4 regions of the Rossellomorea sp. ABR4_004 genome follow, and region 2 is predicted to be linked to each of the others. Evidence: riboswitches for the same ligand, from Rfam matches in the RefSeq annotation. Region 2 holds a riboswitch; each other region holds the start of a gene.
The links. Region 2 has a riboswitch for S-adenosylmethionine ahead of metK (methionine adenosyltransferase). Riboswitches for the same ligand answer to the same signal wherever they lie in the genome.
Positions count from the first base shown of each region.

Region 1: linked by a shared signal. The riboswitch ahead of ACXAF2_RS06565 (methionine ABC transporter ATP-binding protein) and the one ahead of metK (methionine adenosyltransferase) in region 2 are both predicted to bind S-adenosylmethionine.
Region 3: linked by a shared signal. The riboswitch ahead of ACXAF2_RS08640 (homoserine dehydrogenase) and the one ahead of metK (methionine adenosyltransferase) in region 2 are both predicted to bind S-adenosylmethionine.
Region 4: linked by a shared signal. The riboswitch ahead of ACXAF2_RS09155 (homocysteine synthase) and the one ahead of metK (methionine adenosyltransferase) in region 2 are both predicted to bind S-adenosylmethionine.

Region 1 is NZ_JBSWVM010000001.1:1,231,125-1,235,342, reverse strand. It holds gene ACXAF2_RS06570 (GNAT family N-acetyltransferase) at 1-356, shown strand, start outside; SAM riboswitch class I at 1,330-1,434, shown strand; gene ACXAF2_RS06565 (methionine ABC transporter ATP-binding protein) at 1,555-2,580, shown strand; gene ACXAF2_RS06560 (methionine ABC transporter permease) at 2,570-3,232, shown strand; gene ACXAF2_RS06555 (MetQ/NlpA family ABC transporter substrate-binding protein) at 3,244-4,080, shown strand; gene ACXAF2_RS06550 (M20 family metallopeptidase) at 4,093-4,218, shown strand, end outside.
Region 2 is NZ_JBSWVM010000001.1:1,375,100-1,379,317, forward strand. It holds gene ACXAF2_RS07225 (alpha/beta hydrolase) at 1-672, opposite strand, end outside; gene ACXAF2_RS07230 (gamma carbonic anhydrase) at 757-1,272, shown strand; gene metK (methionine adenosyltransferase) at 1,495-2,697, opposite strand; SAM riboswitch class I at 2,910-3,054, opposite strand; gene pckA (phosphoenolpyruvate carboxykinase (ATP)) at 3,379-4,218, shown strand, end outside.
Region 3 is NZ_JBSWVM010000001.1:1,638,629-1,642,846, forward strand. It holds gene ACXAF2_RS08635 (aspartate kinase) at 1-770, opposite strand, end outside; gene ACXAF2_RS08640 (homoserine dehydrogenase) at 816-2,063, opposite strand; SAM riboswitch class I at 2,214-2,324, opposite strand; gene ACXAF2_RS08645 (DUF2254 domain-containing protein) at 2,580-3,965, shown strand.
Region 4 is NZ_JBSWVM010000001.1:1,776,276-1,780,493, reverse strand. It holds gene ACXAF2_RS09165 (DUF302 domain-containing protein) at 1-167, shown strand, start outside; gene ACXAF2_RS09160 (trans-sulfuration enzyme family protein) at 290-1,429, shown strand; SAM riboswitch class I at 1,525-1,644, shown strand; gene ACXAF2_RS09155 (homocysteine synthase) at 1,850-3,145, shown strand; gene metX (homoserine O-acetyltransferase MetX) at 3,229-4,218, shown strand, end outside.

The sequences.
Region 1 (4,218 bases), 140 kb from region 2:
TCATGTATGAAACAGAATGGTGGACTAAGGGACGGACACTTACTGACATTCATGTTATGCTTGAGAATTCAGACATTGTTATAGCATTGGTTGGACCACAAAATAAAGAATTAATTGCTTTTGCACGTATACTTACCGATTACGTTTATAAAGCCATTATTTTTGATGTCATTGTAAATACATCCTACCGTGGAAAGCATATTGGTGAAAAAATGATGAACAACATCATAGAGCACCCCTCGTTAAAGAAAATAAATCATTTCGAACTATACTGCAGACCAGAAATGATACCGTTCTACGAAAAATGGGGGTTCACAGATAATCTGGGTGAACTTCATTTTATGAGACGCGGTTAATAATGGAATAGACTTTAAGTTTTATGTGAAACAAGGATTCATACTAGGTGGAGTCGACACATTGAAGCAGTCATATATTCCAAATATAGAAAACACTTTGTATTGGTATAAGTTATTCAAGTATCCTGGGCAATAATGGAATAAGAAAGTAGAGGGGGACGGTACTTTTTTTACCTTTACCTTTTGACCATCACCCAGGAAAGTAGAGTGAAAGCCGTCCCTGTTTTTTTGTAAGAACTATTTTCCTAAATAAGATAATTTAACGTAGTACAATATGTATTTCACTGTATACTTAGAATATTCAGATTTTAAAAAAAGAAGAAAATTCGTGTATATTAGACAACCTGTCAAAAGATGCCTCACAATCTTTGTTTAAGAGTGACCCACTTATCGGTTGGGGATCTGGTTAAGTGCCAGAGATAATGAATAGACGGTAAGATTCCGCTTAAATGGTCACTACGATTAAAAAAGGCTGAAATAAGCGGAAAGATTCCGCCTATTGCTTCCAGAAATATAATAATGGGGGATTTATCTGTGCTTAAGAGGAAATCCTCCGCTTATTTCCCTTCAATACTAAGTCCATCCTGGATATAACCGTAAAATCTCCGCTTATGTTCTTTCAGCCTAATAGACTGGGACCTGACCCCGCCTTCATCAGGGTCGGACCTTCTGTTAAAAGTAGGAGAGGTCCGTCCCTCTCTTTATGTAAAAACACTTAACAATATAAATCCGTTGAGTGGGAATGAGTCCGTTTCTTACTTCTCCTTTCGACTAATCTCAATCTCCCTTAAAGTCAATATGTAGAGTAGGAATCGTCCCCAGTTTGCATGCTTTCAAGTTGGATTTTGGATGAATTAGCCAATTTGAGTATATTGAAATTAATTCAAAAACAGGATTGACAACCCAACTAATATCCTTTAACATTACCCTAATGCTAAAACGCATTATAACGTTAACTTAATAAAGCGATATCTTCTTATCCAGAGAGGTGGAGGGACTGGCCCTGTGATACCTCGGCAACGGGTTCTTATGAATACCGTGCCAATTCCATCAAGTCATATGACTTGAAAGATGAGAAGAGCGGGACATATACATATTTGTGCCTCTCTTCTTATGAAGGGGGGCACTTTTTATTTTCTGCCATGTCCTTCACACACAGGCTTCAAGAAGAATACATAGCGAAAGGAGCAAGTCCTGTATGATCAGAGTTCAGAATGTTACGAAAGTTTTCGAGACGAAGGATGGCCCATTCACCGCTTTGAAGAATGTTTCCTTCGAAGTGAAGAAGGGAGAGATTTATGGCGTGATCGGATTCAGCGGAGCGGGAAAAAGCACGCTTGTCCGCTGTCTCAATTTTTTAGAGAAACCATCATCGGGTGATATTTTCATAGAGGGGCGCAGCTTGAAAGATCAGTCGGCAATCGATCTGAGGAAAGAGCGGCACCGCATCGGGATGATCTTTCAGCATTTCAATCTGTTTCAATCCCGGACGGTGGCAGGGAATATCGCCTATCCTCTGAAACTTGCAAAATGGCCAAAAGAAAAAATCAGCGAGAGAGTAAAGGAGTTGCTCGCGTTTGTCGGACTTGAAGATAAAGCGAAGCATTATCCGGATCAACTGTCAGGAGGGCAGAAGCAAAGGGTGGGGATAGCAAGAGCCCTGGCGACATCGCCTTCGATTCTGCTCTGCGATGAAGCCACATCCGCACTTGACCCTCAGACGACGGAATCGATTCTGAACTTATTAAAGAGAATCAACGCGGAGTATGGCATTACGATTGTGATGATCACCCACGAAATGGGGGTCATCCGGGAAATCTGTGATAAGGTCGCTGTCATGGAAAATGGAGAAATCGTGGAAGAGGGAAGCGTCTTCGATATCTTTTCCAACCCGCAGACCCCGACGACGAAAAACTTTGTGAAGAGTGTCATGAATGATCAGCTGCCGGCATCGGTTCTCGACAAATTGAATGACAGCAAAGAAGGGCGCATCTGCCGCCTTATTTTCAAGGGGGATTCGACGGGCACGCCGATTTTGTCCGAAACGGCAAAGAAATTCAATGCCCATATCAATGTATTATTCGGCCAGATCACGGAACTCCAGGGCAAGCCGTTCGGGAATCTCATCGTACAGATCATCGGCAGCAAGAAAGAAACGGAAGAGATCCTGGATTATTGGAAGAACAGATTATTCGTAAGCGAGGTGGAGAAGCGTGCAAGTTAACTGGGAATTATTTTGGCCAAAAATTATAGAAGCGACATGGGATACCGTGGCGATGGTGTCATTCTCCCTCCTGTTTGCAACGTTGATTGGGCTTCCCCTCGGCATCATCGTCGTGGTGACGAGAAAGGGGCACTTACTTGAAAATAAAGTCGTCTTTTCCATATTGAGCAGCATCATCAACATATTTCGTTCGATCCCGTTCATCATCTTGATGGTGGCCATCATTCCCTTTACAAGATTGGTAGTGGGCACATCGATCGGAACGGCGGCAGCGGTCGTGCCGCTTGTCGCATTTGCGGCACCGTATATTGCAAGACTGGTAGAGAGCTCGCTCCTTGAAGTGGAACCGGGTGTCATTGAAGCGGCGGAGTCCATGGGGGCAGGGCCGTGGCAGATCATTTTCGGGATCCTCATTCCGGAAGCATTGAGTACACTGGTCCTGAATATCACGATCGCCACCATCGGCCTGGTCGGTGCATCGGCCATGGCTGGGGCAGTCGGAGGCGGGGGCCTCGGAGATCTGGCCATCGCTTACGGTTATCAGCGATTTGAAACATCCGTCATGATCGTGACTGTCATCATTTTAATCGTGATGGTGCAGGGATTGCAGACAGCAGGAAATACCTTATCAAAAATCATCAGAAGACGTTAGGAGAGAGGAATATGAAAAAATCAATCAGTCTAGCAAGTATCGCGATTCTATTAATCACCCTTATATTGAGCGGCTGCTCGGGAAACAGTGCATCCGGCTCAAGTGAAAAAGAAGTTGTTAAAGTCGGAGTGAATGGATCTGGGGTGCCGATTTGGGAGTATATGAAAGAGAAAGCAGAGAAGGAAGGGATTGAGATCGAGATTGTGGAGTTTGCCGATTACGTGAGACCGAACCAGGCCCTGGCCGATGGGGATATCGACCTGAACGCCTTCCAGACGATTTCGTATTTTGACTCTTTCGTTGAAGAACATAATCTGGACCTTGTACCGATCGGCTCGACGATCATCGCGCCAATGGGAATCTATTCGGAAAAATATAAATCGGTAGAAGACTTACCGAAAGGCAGTAAAGTAGCCGTTCCTCAAGAGGCGACGAACCTTGGCCGTGCCCTTCTCCTACTGGAGGAAGCAGGTTTGATACAACTGAAAGAAGGATTTGATCAGTCACAAGGTTTGGAAGCCATAAAAGAAAACCCGAAAAACCTTGAATTCACACCGGTCGTCGCTGCCCAGACACCGAGGGTACTACCGGATGTTGCAGCATCGATCATCAATAATGGTGTCGCTGTTGAAGCAGGGTTCGTCCCGGTTGATGACAGCATCTATATCGAAGGGGCGGAATCTAAGCCGTTCATCAATATCATCGCGGCGCAGCAAAAAGATAAAGAAAATAAGACTTATAAAAAGATTGTGGAGCTCTATCAGGAGGATGACGTAGCGGAACATATCAAGAAAACATACAAAGATTCCCTGATCCCGACATTCGTGCCGGTCAGTGAATTGCATTAGGAGGGTAAAGAGATGAGTCAACCAGCAGCGATTACCGATCGTAAACACACCCTCGTCTCGGCAGTGGATCAACTGGCTGTGAAACTCGTATCAACCAGCCATCAGATCCACGACAAACCTGAAATCGGAAACGAAGAG
Region 2 (4,218 bases):
TAAAGACAGTTCGTTGAACCATTTTTTCACTGCTTTTTTGTCAACGATTTTGTCGTCACCGGCCTGCAGCACTAGCAGGGGGACATCTGGCATTTTTTCCAGGTTTACAAAAGCCAGTTTTATTGCTTGGGCGAGCTCCCTGTACCAGCGGACAGACACCTTGGTGATATAGAGTGAATCGTTGCTGTCAATTTCACGAACATCGGCATTTCTCGTTGCCATATCAATCGTTAATCCTGATGGAAACTTCACCATGGGAGCGATCTTATTTAAACCATGGGACAAGAGCTCGATCGGTTTTGACGGAGTCGTGACCAAGCCTAAACAAGGTGAGGACAAGATCACCCCCGCCAAGTTCACATGGGATTCCTGAAGCATACGGACCGCAACAAGCCCACCCATACTATGACCAATCAGAAATACAGGCAACTCAAATTGGTACGCCGCCTGTACCCAATCTTTTACTTCCACTATATATTCATCGAACGAATCGATATGTCCTCTTTTACTTCTTGAAGTCATCCCCTGACCCGGTAAATCGCCCATGATGACATGGAAGCCTGCTGCACGCCACATTTCAATGAGCCAACCGTACCGACCATGATGCTCCATTGCTCCATGAACGATGACGATGACTGCCTTTGCTTCTTGATCTGTTTCCCATTTCCACATGGCAATTCCTCCTTAATAGTTCTCTATGTGAATGAATTCTGCTACCATTATTATAGTAAATATTCTTGAAAGGGGTAGTATTAAATGCTCTATCCATATTATGATAAAAAACCTATCATCGCTCAATCGGCATACATTGCCGATTATGTCACCATCTCCGGGGACGTGGAGATCGGTGAAGAGTCCAGCATCTGGTTCAACACCGTCATCAGAGGGGACGTCGCTCCAACCAAAATCGGTAATAAAGTAAATATACAGGATAATTCAATTCTTCATCAGAGTCCAAATAACCCTCTTATTCTTGAAGATGAAGTAACCGTAGGCCATGGAGTGATTCTACATAGCTGCAAAATCCGAAAGAAAGCATTGATCGGCATGGGATCCATCATTCTCGATAATGCTGAAATTGGTGAAGGAGCATTTATTGGGGCAGGAAGCCTTGTTCCACAAGGGAAAGTCATTCCTCCCAACACACTGGCATTCGGTCGTCCAGCAAAAGTGGTGAGAGAGTTAAATGAACATGATATTAGCGAAATGAAGCGAATATCGAAAGAATACGCAGAAAAAGGACAATATTATAAAAGCATCAAACCATTTTAATATCCTATACTTGGGATACCCCAACCTTCCTGAGAATACTCATGGAAGATTTTCTTGTAAGCAGGTCCCGGCTTCGGATTCGGATTCATCTGCCATTTTCAACATATATCTGCCAAAATCACGATTACCTGCCATTTGGCACAATAACCTTCGCCACCGCCGTCACACATCGCAAAAGAGACCAACACCTTGATAAGTGTTGGTCTCTTCTACTATCTTTCCTTATTCGCTTAATGCTTCCGCTTTTAATGCTTCCGCTTTGTTTGTACGCTCCCAAGGAAGATCAATATCGTTACGGCCAAAGTGTCCGTAAGCAGCTGTCTGCTTATAGATCGGACGACGAAGATCCAGCATTTTGATGATTCCTGCAGGACGCAGGTCAAAGTTATTGCGAACAACGTCGATTAGTACGTCTTCTGATACTTTACCTGTTCCAAATGTATCAACTGAGATGGATACCGGTTGAGCCACACCGATTGCATACGCTAATTGAACTTCACATTTTTCAGCAAGTCCTGCTGCCACAATGTTCTTCGCTACATAACGTGCTGCATAGGCCGCAGAACGGTCCACTTTCGTTGCATCCTTACCAGAGAATGCACCGCCACCGTGACGAGCGTATCCGCCGTATGTGTCAACGATGATTTTACGTCCTGTTAACCCTGCATCACCTTGTGGTCCGCCGATAACGAAACGACCAGTCGGGTTGATGAAGTATTTTGTTTGCTCATCGATCAGTTCTTTCGGTACAACAGGATCGATGACATATTCTTTTAAGTTACGTTGGATTTGCTCAAGCGTCACTTCAGGGTGATGCTGAGTTGAGATAACGATTGTGTCAATACGAACCGGCTTATCGTTTTCATCATATTCAACGGTTACTTGAGTTTTTCCATCCGGACGTAAGTAAGGAAGGATTTCTTCTTTACGAACTTCAGTCAGACGACGGGAAATTTTGTGGGCAAGGGAAATCGGAAGAGGCATAAGCTCTTTCGTTTCATTACAAGCGAATCCAAACATTAACCCCTGGTCACCTGCACCGATTGCATCGATTTCTTCATCCGTCATTTGGCCTTCACGAGCTTCTAGTGCCTGATCTACACCTTGCGCGATATCAGCAGATTGTTCATCGATGGATGTTAATACAGCACATGTCTCGGCATCAAAGCCATATTTCGCACGAGTGTAGCCAATTTCACGGATCGTTTCACGAACGATTTTTGGAATATCGACATACGTACTCGTTGTAATTTCACCCGCAACAAGAACAAGGCCCGTCGTAACAGACGTTTCACATGCTACACGAGCATTCGGATCATTTGTAAGAATTGCATCAAGAATTGAATCAGAGATTTGGTCACAAATTTTATCTGGATGTCCTTCGGTTACGGACTCAGATGTAAACAGACGACGTTTAGTTGACATCAAGGTTCCTCCTTAAGCATAATTGTTAGACTTTGATCTAACAAAACATTAAACAGATACGGTACTCATTCCCTAAGTAGTATGAAGTAAACATGGTTTTTTTATAAAAAAATCATGCATTATGTGCATTTGATCCACTATAAACAGAAAAAACCCTTCCTCATGATTCATGCATTAGAGGAAAGGTTTCAGATCATAGCCGCGCCTTTTCTCTCTTATCGTTCAAGGTTCTCAGACCTTGCCTCAGTTTAGCACCTTCGCTTAATCGGATCGTTTCAAAAGAATAAGATCCATTCACTATTTAGCAGGTTGCTGGGTTTCATAGGGTCTGCTCCCTCCACCAGCTCAGGATAAGAGTATCCGTTCAAGGAACTATGATAACGTTTCGTACTGGTGGTGTCAACTTTTTTCAAGTGACATGTTTAACCATTCAAGCTTGGTCTTTTCATGATTCCAACCTATCTTGACCTCTTAAAATAACCTAATTAGGCAATGAGGCTAAACATTATGATTTTTCCTTCATATATATAAGAAGGTACAAGCTATTTTCGGATAAAAAATGTGACAATATGAAGACACATTATAAAATTAAATAAATAGTATAGACTAATGGTTCAATTGTGTTATACTATTTTTGTGAAGCAAACGAGATCATTAAATTTATATAAAGGAAGGGTTCTAATGAATTCAGTGAGCATGTCTAATGAATTAACAGAATTACTTAACGGTCAAAACATTCAGGAACAATTATCTGTTTCCCAACTAGTTGAAAAAGTCCTTCAACGAAATGAAGGCGTTTTAACATCATCAGGTGCAGTCAGAGCAGAAACTGGTAAATACACAGGACGCTCTCCTAAGGATAAATTCATTGTAGAAGAACCATCCACAAAGGATAAGATTGAGTGGGGTTCTGTCAATCAACCAATCTCTTCAGAATCATTCGATAAACTATATACAAAAGTATTAGATTACTTAAAAGAAAAAGAAGAAGTATTTTCTTTCAAAGGGTTCGCAGGTGCTGACTCAAAACATAGACTACCTATTCAAGTGATCAACGAATTCGCTTGGCATAATCTTTTCGCTCACCAATTATTCATTCGCCCTACAGAAGAAGAGCTAAAGGGTCATCAATCAGAATTCACCGTCGTTTCTGCCCCGAACTTCAAGGCAGATCCAGCAGAAGATGGCACTCACTCTGAAACATTTATCATTGTATCATTTGAAAGAAGAATTGTCCTGATTGGTGGAACTGAGTATGCAGGTGAAATGAAGAAATCGATCTTCTCTGTCATGAACTACGTACTTCCAGAATCCGATATCCTTTCCATGCATTGTTCTTCAAATGTCGGACGTGAAGGAGATGTGGCATTGTTCTTCGGTTTATCCGGTACAGGAAAAACGACATTGTCCGCAGATCCGAACCGTCGTTTAATCGGCGATGATGAGCACGGATGGTCTCCTAACGGTGTATTCAATATCGAAGGCGGCTGCTACGCTAAGTGTATCGGCCTGACACGTGAA
Region 3 (4,218 bases), 260 kb from region 2:
CTCTGATAGGCCACTCCCACAATAGGGGCATTTCTCTGTGTTCTTCCACTAATGACGGTCCCACGCCCCTCAATCAAACTGGAACAGACCACAAGCGGAACATGATGTTCCCTTGCATGTTTAATCGCCCTCGGATGCAGGACACCAGCTCCCATGATGGCTAAACGCAGCATCTCATCATAGGAAAGGGTGTCAATTTTCGCTGCCCGGGGAACGATTCGCGGATCCGACGTATACACCCCATCTACATCCGTATAAATGTCACACCTATCCGCTTTTAAAGCGGCAGCAAGAGCGGCTGCCGTCGTATCAGAACCGCCCCTCCCTAATGTAGTCACTTCTCCTTTATCCGTGATTCCTTGAAAACCTGCTACCACGACGATTCGTCCTTTTGATAATTCCGATTTTATCCGATCGGTATTGATCGAGGTAATCTTGGCATTCCCAAATACTCCATCGGTTTGAATTCCCGCCTGTCTGCCAGTGAGGGATACGGCTTCCAGCCCCTTATGATGGAGGGCCATTGTCAAAAGGGAGATCGTCACCTGCTCCCCGGTACTTAAGAGCATATCCATCTCTCTCTTATTTGGCTTTGCTGAGAGTTCTCCTGCCAACCTTACCAGTGTATCAGTCGTTTTATTCATGGCTGATACCACTACCACTACATCATGACCTTTTTCTCTTTCTTTCATGACATGAAAGACCATGCGCTTGATCCGATCTGTAGAACCAACAGAGGTTCCACCAAACTTTTGAACGATCATACTCAATGATACCCCTACTTTCCATCAGATCTTATTTATTAAAGACTACTTCTAAGAAACTGCAACGCCAGTTTTCACTTCATTTTCCAACGGAATTTCATTTAAAATAGGAACGGCTTGAATATGGTCGTGTGTCACAAGGAGCGATTCCATTGTCTCTTTTCTTCCTTCAACAAATACGTACAAGTAATCCCCCAGTTGAATACGATCCTTCAATATGAACGATGGGATCCAGTTTTGATACTCCTCATTTTCACGGACTCTTAAGACCCATTGGTGATTGCTCTCATCAAGAACCTCTTCCGTATTCACGGTACTTTCGGCAGAATCGGTATACTTTCTCTCTATCAACGACAGAAAATCCTCTACCATGGCGCTTCCAGTAGGTAACTTTCCAGCGCCCGGACCAAGAAGGGTGATTCTTCCTACAAGACTCCCCTTAAGGGAAATGGCATTTTCCACATCCTCCACACCGTAAAAGGGATGGGTATCATGGACAAGAGTGGGCTCTACTTCTCCTCTGATATGATTGATTGAATCCCGCTGGAGAGAACCTACGTGCTTAAACCGTAGCCGAAAGGATTCCGCTGCCTGAAGCCATTCTGCAGTCAGGTGGGATATCCCCTTTCGTCGGATATTTTTCCAATCGGGCTGTCTGCCAAAGGCCGTCTGACTTAAAATAAGCAATTTATAGAACGCATCATAGCCTTCGATGTCATTTGTCGGATCGGCTTCAGCGTATCCTTTCTCCTGAGAAATCTTTAAGGCTGTCTCAAAGGCAAGACCTCTTTTTCTCATTTGAGATAAAATGAAGTTGGACGTCCCATTCAGAATCCCTTGAATTTGTTTGATCTCATTCACTTTCAGAAGCTGCCTGATACTGCCGATCACGGGGATCCCTCCGGCTGTCGTCGCTTCAAATCCGACCGATACCCCCTTCCTTTTCGCCTTATCTAATAGTTCAGGACCATATTTGGCAAACATCGCTTTATTAGCCGTGACGATATGAAGCCCTTTCTCAATAGCTTGTGTTAAATACGTAAAGCTCGGTTCTTCCCCCACGATCGCTTCAAAGATCACGTGCAGGTCCGGGATATCCAAGATTTCTTGAAAATCCGTTGTGACGAGGATGGATGATTCAATCCTTCGCTCTTTTGTGGGGTCTTTAATAAGAATCGCCTTTACCTTCACCTCTTTACCCAGTACTTCCTTCAATCTGTCCTGATGAGTATCGATTGCTTCACAGACCCCTTGCCCTACCGTTCCGAACCCCAGAAGTGCCACATTAATCGTTGACATCATTCATTCTCCTTTTATCGATTTTTTATTTAGTACATAAGAATGATTCATTCCAGTTGAAGATCCACTTAAGGTATATGAGCGGAAAAGAAAAAGGTATACAGAAAAGCCCTCTTCTTTTAAGAAGAGGGCTAAATGAGCATGCTCCTCCCCTTATCTTCCAGATTCGTTTGGAATCTGTAGGAATTGGCACCTTTACAGTCTGATCCTGCAGGTTGCCGGGCTTCATCGGGCCTATCCCTCCGCCGCTCTTGATAAGAGATATCATGTTTCGTTTTGGTATTACTTGCTATTTGAGTATGAATTGGATTATATAGGGGATTTATTCACTCGTCAATACTATTTTTAGTATTTTTAAAAAATTCTTTCTAATGACAAAGACAGTTATATTTCCTATCACTTATTATTCAGCTTTGTCTAAGAACCTATAAATCTATTTTGCAAAGAGACGTTTTAACATGTCCTGGCGGGGAAAACTAATCCATATCCCTGTATTTGAAAGGAACCAAATCAATTATGTTGAAAAAATTGCTTCCCTTATCCATTAGAAAATATATGGTCATGTCCAAGCGTCAAAGAATGCGGGAGATTCGGCTGACCATATGGTATATGCCGTTCTTTTATATTTGTTTTTCCATACTGCTTGTCGCACTCACCCTCTTTTTAGATCTGTATGCCGACATCTCTCAATTTACACCCGATTTCTTAAGTATGGATGCATCTGTTACACGCATGCTTGTCAGTACACTCATCGGGGCCATCCTGACGCTCAGTGCTTTCACCTTGAATTCACTGCTTGTTGTACTCACGATGTTCAGTGGTCAATTTTCACCCAGGATGCTCCTGGACTTCATTTCGGACAAACAAACACAGCATGCCCTGGGAATTTTTAATGGCAGCTTTGTTTACGTACTTCTCCTCTTTCTTTTTATCGGTGATTCAAAGGAAGAACTGTTTGTTGCTGCGCCGATCATGACGATCGGACTTGCTTTCCTTACTGCTGTGACATTTATCTTCTTCATTAACCATGCTTCCACCTGGATGCAGGTACACAATATTACGTACAATATGAAGCAGGTTTCTGAAGTGATGATCCACCAGACGTTAAAAAATGATTTAGAAACCCACCGAACAACAGAAAATGGCGATCTTATGGAACATGAGAAGGAGAACATCATTCACTTACAGGCAAGGGAATCGGGATATATTCAGTTAATCGACTTCCATGGAATGATCGAACGGGCTAAGCAGGATAACCTCATCATTCAGCTTCATTACAAAGTCGGAGATTATATATTGGCCGGTAATGAAATCATGAGTATTTGGGGACCTGAGACCAACGATGTTTCGGATGGTTTCTATCTCACTTTCATTGAAATGGGGCATAAAGAGACCGAAATCCAGGACCTGCAAATGGGAATTCACAAGCTGGCTGAAGTGGCGATCAAAGCTCTCGGGAATGATGATCCAAAAACCGCCTCTAATACGATTGATCAAATGGCTGACCTTATGCTGACAGTGGAGGATCACTTATCCTTCACTCCTTATTTGATCGATAGGGAAGGAAGAGTCCGAGTCGTTCTCCAGTCCGAAGCATTTGATTATTACTTGTATCGCGGGTTTGGCTATATCCGACATTATGCTAAAGACAATCATTTAATCATTACAGACATTGTGCGGGCACTGGCGCTCATTGCAGAATCCATCCAGCCATCCAAACACAAGCACATCTGGGAATTTGCCTGTAATACCATTGATCATATTGAAAGGGAGGTCATCTATGAATTAGATAAAACGTTTCTTCTTCAAGAAGTTCATAAGCTGGCACGCTTAACTGAAAACCTTAGGGAATATAAGAAAATCGAAAGTAAATTCTATCCTTCTGCCAATGAAAATACGTAAAAAGCTTCATCTCTTTTAGAGTAACCCGTTCGGTTGAGCGGGAGTAAACGTAAAATAATAACATTGCTTTTGGAGGTGGAATTAGCACGTTCATTCGCTCCTCCTTTTTTTATTGATATGACAACGTTTATAACTTTAAAAGAGTGTCTTAGCATACAAATTAACATCGGTTTTAACAACCCTTTTAGCAGTAATGAATAAATTTAATCACGACTGCTAAAAGGGTTGTGAATTCCATTGTTGAAAATAATAC
Region 4 (4,218 bases), 400 kb from region 2:
GCTACTTCCTGCCTTGCAAAGTAACGGTATACACAGAAGGCGGTACAACCAAGATCGGTATGGCAAAACCAAGCAAGCTAATTGAAATGGTGGATAACGATGAACTGAAAAGCCTGGCATTGGACATTGAAAATCGTCTGATCGGATGTTTAGATAATGTTCAATAAAAGGCGAGCACCTGTTGCAATTGGGCAGGTGTTTTTTATTTCTTGCCATACATCCTACTCCTCACAATCTTCTGAATATGATACACTTTTAAAAATACATAGATTCAGGAAGGATGACAGAGATGAAGTTCACAACGAAGGTCGTACATAGTCAGTTAAAAGGGACTGAGGAAATCCGCAGTAAGACGACTCCCATTTATCAAACATCTGCCTTTTCTTTTACATCTTTAGAAGAGTTGGAGGGTTTCTATGAAGGGAAATCCCCTTATCTCTATACGAGAACGGGAAATCCAAATACAGACGAGCTTGGTAAGATGGTGGCAGACTTGGAAGGAGCTCCAGCAGGTGTCGCGACTTCCTCTGGATTATCGGCCATCCTTGTTGGAATCCTCGCTATAGTGCAATCAGGCGATCATATCATTGCCGCCGAAGATTTATACGGCGGTACGTTCCATATGTTGAAGGAAGAGCTTAAGACATTCGGCATTTCGACTTCTTTTGTTGATTTTACGAGTGTTGAAGAGGTCGAGGATGCTCTAACACCGCATACGAAACTCCTATACAGTGAGACGGTGACGAACCCGTTTATGCGAGTAGAAGATATTTCAAGAATGGTTGAACTTGCTGAGAAACATAACCTGAAAACAATGATCGATAACACGTTTGCCACACCGTTTCTGCGCCAGCCTTTCTTAGAAGGGGTGGACCTGGTCGCTCACAGTGCCACGAAGTATATCGGAGGACACAGTGATATTACAGCAGGAGTCGTAGTTGGAAAAGAAGAATTTGTTCAAAAAGCGAGAGAAAAAGTCGTCAACATCGGGTCGAACTTGAGCCCATTTGAAGCGTGGCTGACTTGCCGTGGAGCGAAAACATTGGCTCTTCGTATGGGAACCCAAGCAAGAAATGCAGAAGTTCTTGCGGCGGACCTTCGAGCAAATGAATATGTAAAGAAAGTCTATTACCCAACCGATTTATCCGGTAAAGGAAATGGAGCAATCGTAACAATCGAGCTATCCAACACATGTGATATAAGCACATTCTTCAAAACACTCGGATGGATTAAAATCATCCCTTCCCTTGCCGGTGTAGAGACAACGGTTTCTTACCCATTGGGAACGTCTCATCGTGCTCTACCGAAGGATGCGCAGGAAAAACTCGGAATCAACACACATGTCGTCCGCATATCGATAGGGATTGAAGACGGAGAGGACATCGTCGCTCAATTTAACGAAGCGATTGCAGCTTCTGTTAAAAATTAAATAATGTAAAAATTCTAAAAATACTCTTGACGTTAAGGTCGGTTACCCCTTATAATTCATCTCAACGCAAGAATTTTCACATTGACAACTACATGCTCTTATCCAGAGAGGTGGAGGGACTAGGCCCGATGAAACCCGGCAACCTTCATGTGCGCAGAAATGCGTCACATGAAAAGGTGCTAATTCCTGCAGGCAATCTGCCTGAAAGATAAGAGGAGGACCCTATTAAATTAGACCCTCTTCTTAGGAAGAGGGTTTTTTATTTTTTCCTCTTCTTCTTCTTAGAAAAACACATTTCAGACGTTGGGTGAGGGATTTAAGCAGCTGAAAAAACCATCTATTTTGACAGCTGAATGTGTTAACCGCAGTAATGAAACAAACCCAATCCAAATCAAAAAAACCATTCAGGAGGAATTCTCAATGACAAAATCATTCGATTTCGACACACTACTACTTCACGGTGGCCAGGAGCCGGATCCATCCACTGGCTCGAGGGCAGTGCCGATTTATCAAACGACATCCTACGTTTTCGACAACAGTGATCATGCTGCAAAATTATTTGCCCTTGAAGAACCGGGTAATATTTATACGCGTATCATGAACCCGACTGTAGACGTGTTGGAAAAACGGCTTGCTCTTTTAGAAGGGGGAATCGGAGCACTCGGTGTTTCATCGGGAATGGCTGCTATCTCTCTATCAATCTTAAATATCGCCGGAGCAGGTGATGAAATTGTAGCGGCCACCAATCTTTACGGCGGAACCTATAATTTATTTTCGACCACACTTCCGAAATACGGAATCAAGGTTCACTTTGTAGATCCGACAGACCCGGAAAATTTCCGCAAAGCGATCACGCCTAAAACGAAAGCCGTATTCGCTGAGACAATCGGAAATCCAAGTCTACACGTGCTTGATATTGAAGCGGTAGCAAAAGTGGCTCATGACCATCACATCCCATTGATCATCGATAATACCTTTGCCACTCCATATGTATGTAAGCCAATCGAGTATGGAGCTGATATCGTCATCCACTCTGCAACAAAATGGATCGGTGGTCATGGAACGGCCATCGGGGGAGTCGTCATAGACGGTGGGAAATTCGATTGGAATCATGAAAAGTTCCCGGGATTCACGGAAGAGGACCGGAGCTATAATGGACTGCGTTATGCACAGGATGTAGGTCCGGCAGCCTTCATTACGAAATTAAGAGTGCAGCTGCTTCGTGACTTAGGGGCGTGCTTAAGTCCACAGAACGCATTCCTTCTGTTGCAGGGATTAGAAACGCTGCATCTTCGCATCGAACGTCACACAGAGAATGCCTTGAAAATTGCGGAGCATTTAGATCAGCATAATGGCGTTGCGTGGGTATCTTATCCAGGATTGCCTCATCATCCCTCTCATAAACTTGCACAAAAATACTTGAAAAATGGAGCGGGATCCATCGTCGTCTTTGGTATTAAAGGTGGTAGAGATTCCGGACGGAAAGTAGTCGATAACATCTCCCTGTGGTCTCACGTTGCGAACGTAGGGGATGCGAAATCACTGATCATCCATCCGGCTTCCACGACCCATCAGCAATTGAACGACCAGGAAATCCGCGCGACAGGGGTAACCGAGGATCTTGTGAGACTTTCCGTTGGATTAGAGTCTGCGAAGGACCTGATCCAGGACTTGGATCATGCCATAGAAGTGGCGTTGGAAACATCAAGGGTATAATAGGAGATATTTTTAACCAGCGGGGGTATACCGAGAGGAATCCTGATCACCCCCGCCACAACACCAAAAAAGGAGGTGGAGGAGTGGAGAAACCATACACATATGAAGTTGGCTCCATTGCCATCCCATCCCTAACATTAGAGTCAGGCACCACGTTGAAACATGTAGATCTTACGTATGAACGAACAGGAAACAAAGAAGGACCGACCATCCTGGTTTGCCATGCCCTCACCGGGACCCATATCGTAAAGGGGACGAGTGAAGACCGCGGCTGGTGGGATGGACTGATTGGTCCGGGGTTGTATATTGATACCGACCATTTTAATGTGATTGCCTTTAATGTATTAGGAGGATGTGAAGGTAGTACGGGACCGGCGTCCACCAATCAAGACACGGGAGAGCGTTACGGTCCGGACTTCCCTGGTATTACGATAAGGGACATGGTCCATGCCCAATATAAAGCACTCCAACACCTTTCAATCGACCACATCGAAGCAGTCATTGGAGGCTCTTTGGGAGGGATGCAGGCATTGGAGTGGGGTGTCCTCTATCCTGCCTATATTAATAAAGTATTCGCTCTTGCCGTCACCCCTGCCTTAAATGATTACGGTCTCGCCTTTAATCACATCGGAATCACGGCGGTTGAAGGGGACCCTGAGTTTCAAAAGGGGCATTATCCACCAGGCTCCATTTTAAAAGGGTTAGAGATTGCCAGAATGGTTGGTATGGTCACGTATCGGACACAGGAACTGTTCGACCATCGTTTCCAGCGAGAAAAGCAAAACGAACAATTCAATGTCGAAAGCTATCTCGATTACCAAGGAAAGAAATTAGGGAAGCGCTTTGACCCTAACAGCTATCTTACCTTGCTGAAAGCGATGAACTCACATGATATCGGAAGAGGAAGAGGAGGAACAGAAGTGGTAGCGAAGAACTATCAGTGCGAACTGATTTCGATCAGCTATGAAGGAGATTTAATTTATTCATCTCAATATTTAAAAGAGTTTACTCAGCTTGTACCAAAGAGTGAACACTACTTTATCTCCACTTCCTTTGGTCATGACGGATTCCTG